Regions from separate parts of the Arthrobacter sp. zg-Y1110 genome, predicted to be linked through region 2. Evidence: riboswitches for the same ligand, from Rfam matches in the RefSeq annotation. Region 2 holds a riboswitch; the other holds the start of a gene.
What was found. A riboswitch is a leader RNA that binds a small molecule or an ion and turns the genes downstream of it on or off. The one in region 2 is predicted to bind cyclic di-AMP.
Positions count from the first base shown of each region.

Region 1: it holds a riboswitch for cyclic di-AMP, as region 2 does, so the genes downstream of both, N2K99_RS02795 (NlpC/P60 family protein) here and N2K99_RS08020 (LysM peptidoglycan-binding domain-containing protein) in region 2, are expected to answer to the same signal.

Region 1 covers NZ_CP104272.1:574,847-579,051, reverse strand. The annotation lists gene N2K99_RS02800 (NlpC/P60 family protein) at 25-825, opposite strand; gene N2K99_RS02795 (NlpC/P60 family protein) at 852-1,652, opposite strand; cyclic di-AMP (ydaO/yuaA leader) riboswitch at 1,656-1,814, opposite strand; gene N2K99_RS02790 (M23 family metallopeptidase) at 1,963-2,727, opposite strand; cyclic di-AMP (ydaO/yuaA leader) riboswitch at 2,731-2,927, opposite strand; gene N2K99_RS02785 (metal-dependent transcriptional regulator) at 3,018-3,716, opposite strand; gene serC (phosphoserine transaminase) at 3,934-4,205, shown strand, end outside.
Region 2 covers NZ_CP104272.1:1,717,568-1,721,772, forward strand. The annotation lists gene N2K99_RS08010 (ATP-binding protein) at 1-416, shown strand, start outside; gene N2K99_RS08015 (response regulator) at 413-1,087, shown strand; gene N2K99_RS08020 (LysM peptidoglycan-binding domain-containing protein) at 1,180-2,049, opposite strand; cyclic di-AMP (ydaO/yuaA leader) riboswitch at 2,053-2,197, opposite strand; gene N2K99_RS08025 (MFS transporter) at 2,751-3,932, shown strand; gene ligD (non-homologous end-joining DNA ligase) at 3,979-4,205, shown strand, end outside.

The sequences.
Region 1 (4,205 bases), 1.1 Mb from region 2:
CATGGATGCTGTACCGGGAGCTGCCTAGCCGCCTACGCGGATGTAGACGCCGCCGGAGCCGAGCTCGGCCGGAGCCACAACGGTGGATCCACCGTTGAAACCGCCGTGCACTGCCTGTCCGCCGCCCACGTACACGGCGATGTGGGCCATGCCCATCCCGCCGTCTGCGTAGTAGATAAGGTCACCGGGGATGGCCTCAGCTGCGCTCACCGTCCGTCCAAGGGTGAGGTAGCTTGCAGGCCAGCCGTGGTGGTTGATTCCGGCCGCGGCCAGCGCGTTGGTGACCAACCGGGTGCAGTCCTGGCCGATGCCCAGCTGCGCGTAGGCAGCGGCTGCAATGGTGGATGCTACGCCGGAAGGGGCGCTCTGCGCGGGCTGCGCAGGTGCCGGCGTGCTAAGGGTGGTGGCCTGAGCAGCAGGAACCGTGTTGGCAGCAGCACGCGTGCCGGCAGCGACGGCAGCCGGTTTCGGAGCCGCAGCGGCAGCAGGTGCTTCGGCAACCGGGGCTACAGGTTCCGCCACGGGTGCCGGGGTGGTGCCGGCGATGCTGTCGCGTTCGAACGAAACCGTCGCGTTTTCGGAGACCTGGAGGATCTTGACCGAGGAAAGATCCAGGGTGCTCGTCTGGACGTCGCGCATGGCGTCCGCCCCGGAGGCATTGGCCGCGACACCGGTGGTCAGTACCAGCCCGGAGGCTGCCGCGATCACGGCGGCCTGGCGGCCCACCGTTCCGGCGTTGGCACTGACGGCGCCGGCAAGGGCGTTCAGCGTAGTGGTGCGTTCCACCGGCGCCCGGTGGCGGGCGCGCTCAATTGTCGAGGTCATGATTTTCTCCGCGTCTCGTATTCCGGTTAGCTGACGCGGACGAAGCTGACGCCGCCCAGGTCCGAGAGGGCATGCAGGCCGGTGTTCAGGCCGTTCAGGCCGCCGCTGATGACCTGGCCGTTGCCGACGTAGATCGCAACGTGGCCGCCGTTGACCACAAGGTCACCGGGAGCCGGAGTGGAAACCTGGGGACCGAACTGCAGGAACTGCATCGGGCCAAGGTCGCCGACGGCCTTGCCGACGGAGCGCAGGGCGTTCTCGACCATGGCGGTGCAATCCTGTGCCACACCGATCTGGCCGTAGGCGGAAGCAACCAGGCCAGCTGCGATGTTGCCGGAAGCCGGTGCTTCGACCGGAGCCGACATGGAGGAGGCTGGCTTTACGGCGGCACCGGAGGCTGCCGGGGCGGCGGTGCGGGCAGCTGCGGCATTCTTGGTGGCTGCTGCCTGGGTTGCTGCTGCGGCCTGCGAGGCTGCGAGCTCTTCTGCTGCCTGGGCTGCGGCCTCTTCGGCTGCAACCTGTGCGCGGTATTCGGCGCCGGAAGTGGAGCTGGGGGCAACCAGGGGAAGCTCGAACGGTGCGTTGGCGGGGGCGGTAACGCTGCCGGCCACGATGTTCAGGGGGGTTGCTGCGAGTGCCTGGCGGTCCGTGCTTACGGAAGCCTGTGCAGGAAGTCCGGCAGCCAGCACGAGGCCGGATGCTGCAACTACGACGGCGGCCTGGCGGCCTACGGTTCCGGCGTTGCTGCTGACTGCCTTGGAAAGTGCAGTGATCGGGTTGGTCTGTACGGTGGCAGCGCGACGGCGGCCATGAGCGTTTGATGACACAAGTTTGCCTCTCCCAATTGCCTACGAGGTGAGCTGTCGGATTCGGATGGGAGTCACCCGGTTGCCCGGCCAATGGCCTTTTGCAACTTAACCCCAAGGGTTTCTTTCGAAACCCGAAATTGGTTCCCCCGCCTCTGCCATGCGATTCTGCGAACGGACTTCAAACAGTGGCAGAGCTAGGCGATCTGTTCGAAGGTGCCCCACCTTTGGCGAATCGGGCACGAGGATGAGCGTACAGCAACATTTGAGGTATGTCACGTTCCGATCACGAAACGATATTCAACTGGTTACAACCAATTGATTTAAGCGCTTACAACCAATTCAGCGGGTCCACTACTTCGCCGTTAACCATGACCTCGAAATGCAGGTGGCAGCCGGTTGAGGAACCGGTTGTACCGCTCGCGCCGACCAGGAATCCGCGCTCGACTTCAGCGCCCACGGTGACGGCAATATTGGAAAGGTGGTTGTACGTGGTCTGGACTCCGTTGCCGTGATCAACCACAACGCGGTTGCCGCCGCCGTAGGGATGCCAGCCGGCGAAGACCACGGTGCCGGATGCCGCAGCATTGACCGCCGTACCGCAGGCAGCGGCGAAGTCCTGTCCGTTATGCATCTCGCCGTGCTGCCCGGTGATGGGGCTGACCCGGTGGCCGAACCCGGAGGTCTGCACCAAAGATGAGTCCAGGGGCGTGGACAGCGTGCCCTTGGCTGCAGCAGGGACCGCATGCGAGCCGGCGGCAACCGTGATGGCGGCCAGCTTGGCGTCCGGGTCGTATTTGCTGCTCAGCCCGGCCCGGGCGAATCCGATATCAGCGTTCGGGTCGGCCGAGACAGGCGCGTCGACCGCCACCGGCTCGTGCTGGACCGGATCGTCGGCTGCCGCATGCGTGGGCATGGCGGCCGTAAGGATCAGGCCCGACGTGGCAGCGGTAATAGCCACCTTCTGGGCGGCACCGCCCACGGACACGGACTTTGTTTCGGCGCGCCGGCGGCCTGACGGTGAGGCGTTGCGCGGGCGCGCAGGTGCAATAGGAGCTGACGCGCGGCGCCGGCCCGAAGCAGCATGCTTCGACAAGTTTTTCCCTCTCATGGATCGCCTGCGAAGTTAGCTGTCGGATTCGAGTAGAGAAACTCGGCCTTTCCGGAAAAGGCGGGCATCACCTGCAACTATGCAGGAAATGCAGCCGGCTCCCGAAAGGCTTCACCCCAAGGCAGCAATGCTGCCGGAAAGTGGGTCCTCCGCCCCTGCCTGGACGAGTTTAGTGCTCCGGTCCGCTGGCAGGGCTCGGCGGACGGACCGGATAACGATGGTGTTTCAGCGTCGGAACTCACTATAGGGTAAATGTCACAAAAGTGACCATTCCGTTACCCAACTGGGGAAACAAAGACGTGGGATGCCACTTCCGTAGGCAGTTCCAAGGCACCCTCGATGCCCGGAACACGCACGGAAATATAACCGCCTACAACTTCTGCAGTGATCTGCGCTCCGGGCCGCAGCCCCGCTTCGTCCAGCTGGGTAAGCAGTTCGGGTTCCACCTGGATGGGTTCCGCCAGCCGGACCAGCCGAAGCTTGGTCCCCGGCTCGGCCGACGCGACAGTGGACACCAGATCGACGACGCCGGCGATGAACACTTCCGCTGCCACCCCGCCGATCCCCTCGAGGCCGGGAATGGGATTGCCGTAGGGCGATTCCGTGGGGCGGCCCAGCAGCTCATACAGGCGCCGTTCCACACGCTCGCTCATCACGTGTTCCCAGCGGCAGGCTTCGTCATGGACGTAGGCCCAGTCAAGTCCGATGACGTCCGCAAGGAGCCGTTCGGCCAGGCGGTGCTTGCGCATGACCTCGGTGGCCCGGCGCCGGCCCAGTTCCGTCAGTTCCAGCCGACGCGTCCCGGCAACCACCACGAGCCCGTCACGTTCCATTCGCCCGATGGTCTGGGAAACCGTGGGCCCGGAGTGGCGCAGCCGTTCGGCAATGCGTGCACGGAGGGCAACGATGTTCTCTTCTTCCAGTTCCAGGATGGTCCTGAGATACATCTCAGTGGTGTCAATGAGATCCGTCATGACGGGCCGCTCCTAGCAAGGGAGGAAGAGAGGCAGCGCACCGCTGCCCCGGGGGTGTACGCCAACACGTTAGCCTATCCGCCGGACCGCCCGATAATTGCGCGGCACCGGGCACAGTCTCTGGTGGCGGGCGTCATACATCGCGGGCTCCCGAGCCTGTACGGCAGAATGGAAGTGCATATCCGCCACTGTCGAAACCCGCTTGGAGCGTCACACCATGGGCGATACCGCCGCACTGAAAATTCCCGCTGGGCTCCTCCCGAAGGACGGCCGATTTGGTGCCGGTCCTTCCAAGGTACGCCCGGAACAGATGTCCGCACTCGCAGCAGCGGGAGCCAACCTGCTCGGCACCTCCCACCGGCAGGCTCCGGTACGGAACCTCGTGGGCAGCGTCCGTGAAGGCCTCATGGAGTTGTTCTCGGCGCCCGAGGGTTACGAGGTTGTCCTGGGCGTGGGCGGTTCCACCGCGTTCTGGGACATCGCGGCCTT
Region 2 (4,205 bases):
AACTGGAAATCCCCTCCGCGCCGCGCGTGGTCCTGGCCGATCCGGTGCTCCTGCAGCGTGTGCTGGTCAACCTGCTGGCCAATGCGGTGCGCTTCAGCCCGGCGGAAACGAAATGTGTCCTGTCCGTCAGCGAGTTTGCCGGCCGGGTGGAAATCCGCGTCATAGACTCGGGACCCGGTGTCCCGGAGCAGCGGCGGGGAGAAATCTTCGTCCCCTTCCAGCGGCTGGGGGACACGGATAACTCAACCGGCCTGGGCCTGGGACTGGCCTTGGCCAAGGGATTCACTGAAGGAATGGGCGGAACGCTGGAAACCGAAGACACCCCCGGCGGCGGTCTGACCATGGTCCTCTCGCTGCCTGCCGCTGAACGCGGTACCCATGCGGCAGGGATCTCCACTCCGGCGGTGGCCGGATGAAGATCCTGGTCGCCGACGACGACGTGCAGATCCTCCGCGCGCTGCGCATCACGCTGAGCGCGTACGGATATGAGGTAGTGACAGCGGAAAGCGGCAGTGCCGCCATCCGGAAGGCGGTGGACACCCATCCGGACCTGCTGGTGCTGGATCTGGGCATGCCGGGGGTGAGCGGCATGGAAGTCATTGAAGCCGTCCGCGGCTGGAGTGCCGTGCCCATCCTGGTGGTCTCGGGCCGGATCGATCCGGCGGACAAGGTGCGGGCGCTGGACCTGGGGGCGGATGACTACGTCACCAAGCCCTTTTCCACCGAGGAACTGCTGGCCCGGATCCGGGCGCTTTCCCGCCGGTCGCCCGCGGCTGCGGGCCCCAGCGAGATCACGTTCGGGACCGTGCGGGTGGACCTGGCCGCGCGGCGCATCGCGCGGGTCGACGACGGCTCGGACATCCGCCTGACGCCTACCGAGTGGCGGTTCCTGTCCGAACTGCTTGCCCATCCGGGCATGCTGGTCACCCAACAGGCCCTGCTCACGAACGTCTGGGGCCCGGGCACCACGGACTCGGGCTACCTGCGGCTGTACATCGGACAGCTGCGGCGGAAACTGGAGCGTGACCCTGCGGCTCCGGAGCACCTGCTCACTGAACACGGCATGGGCTACCGGTTTGTGCCCTGATGCAACCGGTGGCAGGTCCTGACCGCTTAACGCAATGAGCGCCCGGCCCTTGCGGGACGGACGCTCATCTTGCGCGGTGTGGCTGGGAAGCCTTATGCGCGGTAGAACACGGGGCCGGAGCCGACGTTGACGGACTGGACTACGGTCTGGTTGCCGTTCCAGCCGCTGTGGATGGCTTCGCCGTTGCCGATGTAGATGGCAATGTGGGCCAGGCCCATGCCGCCGTCGGCGTAGTAGACCATGTCACCGGGCTCCGGGGTGGAGACCTGGGTGCCGTAGGCGGCCAGCTGTGCGGGAGCAAGGTCCCCCACGCTGTGGCCTGCGGCGCGCAGGGCAACCTCAACCAGGACGGTGCAGTCCTGGGCTGCGCCCAGCTGCGACTGTGCCGAAGCCAGCATGATGGCGTTGGTGCCGCTGGCTGCGGGGGTTGCTGCAGCCGGCGTGATGTTGGTGGACTGGGTGGTGACCACGCCGGTATTGGCGGGCTCAACCGGTGCTGCTGCTGCCGGTGCTGCAGCCGGAGCGGCGTAGGACGCAACGGGTTCGGCAGCAATGGCCGGAGCGGCTTCGCCGGCAACGGTGATGACATCGCCGGGGTAGATGATCGATGCCAGGGACAGGCCGTTCAGCGCCAGGACGGAGTCCAGGCCAACGCCGTAAGCGGCGGAGATCTGGCCCAGGGTGTCACCGGAAACAACGGTGTGGGTGGTGGCAGCAGCTGCGGGGGCAGCTACCGGTGCGGCTGCAACGGGGGCGGCTGCTACCGGGGCGGCCGGTGCAACGGCCTGCGACGGGGTGTAGTTGTCATTGGCGACAACTCCGGCGGAGGCCGGTGCGGCCATGCTGAGCATCAGGCCGGAACCTGCGACGACTACGGCAGCGGCGCTGCCGATGGTCCGTCCACGGCCGGCAACGACGATGGTCTCGGCGCGGTGGCGTCCACGAGTCTTGTTGAAAGTCATGTAATAACCTCTCCCGATACCTGCGAGGTGAGCTGTCGGATTCGGATGGGAGACACCCGGCCGCCGGTGAAACCGGAGACTTAACCCCAAGGATTCAAGGAACCCATAAATGGTTCCCCCGCCTCTGCCGTGGTTGTGCGTTCTGTGGACCCCGGGACCAGCGGCAGAGCTAGGTAACAAGCCCGGGGGAGCCGCATCAGAAAGCGGCATGGGAATAACCGTACAAGATAGTTACGGTTGGATAACCATTGTGTGATCTGCTTCTCTCAGGCGTGTGATCGGGGGCGCGATATGCTACCCGAAATCTGCCTCTGCGGCCACACCGGCTAGCTTCAGTCTCAATCTTAACAGGGCTTTTCTCGCGTCCGAGTGGCGGGGTAACCCCAGGCGTCGAGGTAGGTGTTACGGGTGTGATCCCTTCAGTAACAGCCGTACCACTGCCTCGGAATCGGCGTCCCGGCCACCCGATCCGCGCTCGAAGAATTCCACCCTCCGATACGGGAGTGGCTGAAGTTTTCCCATCGGTCACGACTGCACCACCGTGTGGGGTAAAAGTGGCCGGGATCACTGAAATTTGCTTCCCGACCGACGACGGCGGCGGGTAAGGTTGTTAGGCGACCTTCCAATATCGGTCGCTTGTTCCGAGCAAACAGGAGTATGCAGTGGCTGGCAGCGGTTCGAAATTATGGACCAGGGGATTTGTGCTGGCGATCATCACGAATCTCTTTATCTCACTGGTGTTTTATCTGTTGATGACCACCATGGCGCTCTACACGGTTCAGGAGTTCTCCGCATCCGACAGCACCGCCGGATTTGCTTCCGGATCCTTCGTCCTCGGTGCGTTGGCGGCACGGGTTTTCGCCGGGAAGTTCCTGGACTTCGTGGGGCGGCGCCGGCTGCTGGTGACCAGCCTCGCGGTGTTCGTGGTCGCATCGCTGCTGTACATCCCCGCGTCCAACCTGGCACTGCTCCTGACCGTCCGGATCCTGCACGGCATGGCATTCGGAGCGGCCAGCACGAGTATTTCCGCCTCGGTCATGGGACTGATTCCGGTCCACCGGCGCGGCGAGGGTACCGGCTACTTCGGTATCTCCACCACGATGGCTACGGCAGTAGGCCCGTTCCTGGCCGTGTTCCTGGCGGAGTCCGTCAGTTACCGCGCCCTGTTCCTGTTTGCTGCCGGCTGCGCCGCCGTCGCACTCGCGTTGTCCCTGGTGCTGTCCCTGCCGGAACGCACACCGACCGCCGAAGAACAGGAGAACAAGTGGCGGATGCACCTCACGGACATCATTGATCCGTCGGCACTGGCCATTGCATCGGTGATGTTCATTGCCGGCGCGGCATATGCCGGCATCCTCTCCTTCCTTAACTCCTATGCCCAGACGGAAGGCCTGGTGCTCGGCGCCAGCCTCTTCTTTGTGGTCTATGCGTGCGTGGTGCTGGTTTCGCGGTTGTTTGTGGGGCGCATCCAGGACCGGCACGGTGACAATGCCGTGGTGTACCCCACCCTGGTGTCCTTCGCCGTCGGCCTGGCGCTGCTGGCCTACGCCCCAAATGACACGGTGATGGCCCTGGCCGGCGTGTTTGTGGGCTTCGGCTTCGGTGCACTGATGCCGTGTGCCCAGGCGATTGCCGTGACAACGGCACCGGCGGCCCGGATCGGCCTGGCGACGTCCACGTTCTTCATCCTGATGGACGCCGGTGTGGGCCTTGGCCCGCTGCTTCTGGGCATGCTCCTGCCACTGATGGGATTCCACGGCATGTACTGGGTGCTGGCCGCCGTCCTGCTGGCCTCCACGGTGCTCTACCGCTTTGTCCATGGACGAAAGAATTACCGGCCCGGCGCACCGGTGGAACCGGTGCGGGGGAAGCCTGCCGCCTGACACGGTAACCTCTTTCCCACACTGTCCAATGAGGGAAAGCAGAACGATGGCACGCGAGGAAACCACCTTGGCCGTTCCCGGTCCGGAGGGGGAGCGGCAGGTCCGCATCTCCAGTCCCGGGCGGGTCATCTGGCCGGATCCCGGAATCACGAAACTGGATCTGGCCCGCTATTTCGCGGAGGTGGGTGAGGCGTTCATCCGGGCCAACGGCGGCCGGCCCGTCTCGCTGGAGCGCTTCCCGGAGGGCATCGGCGGAGAGGTGTTCTTCTCCAA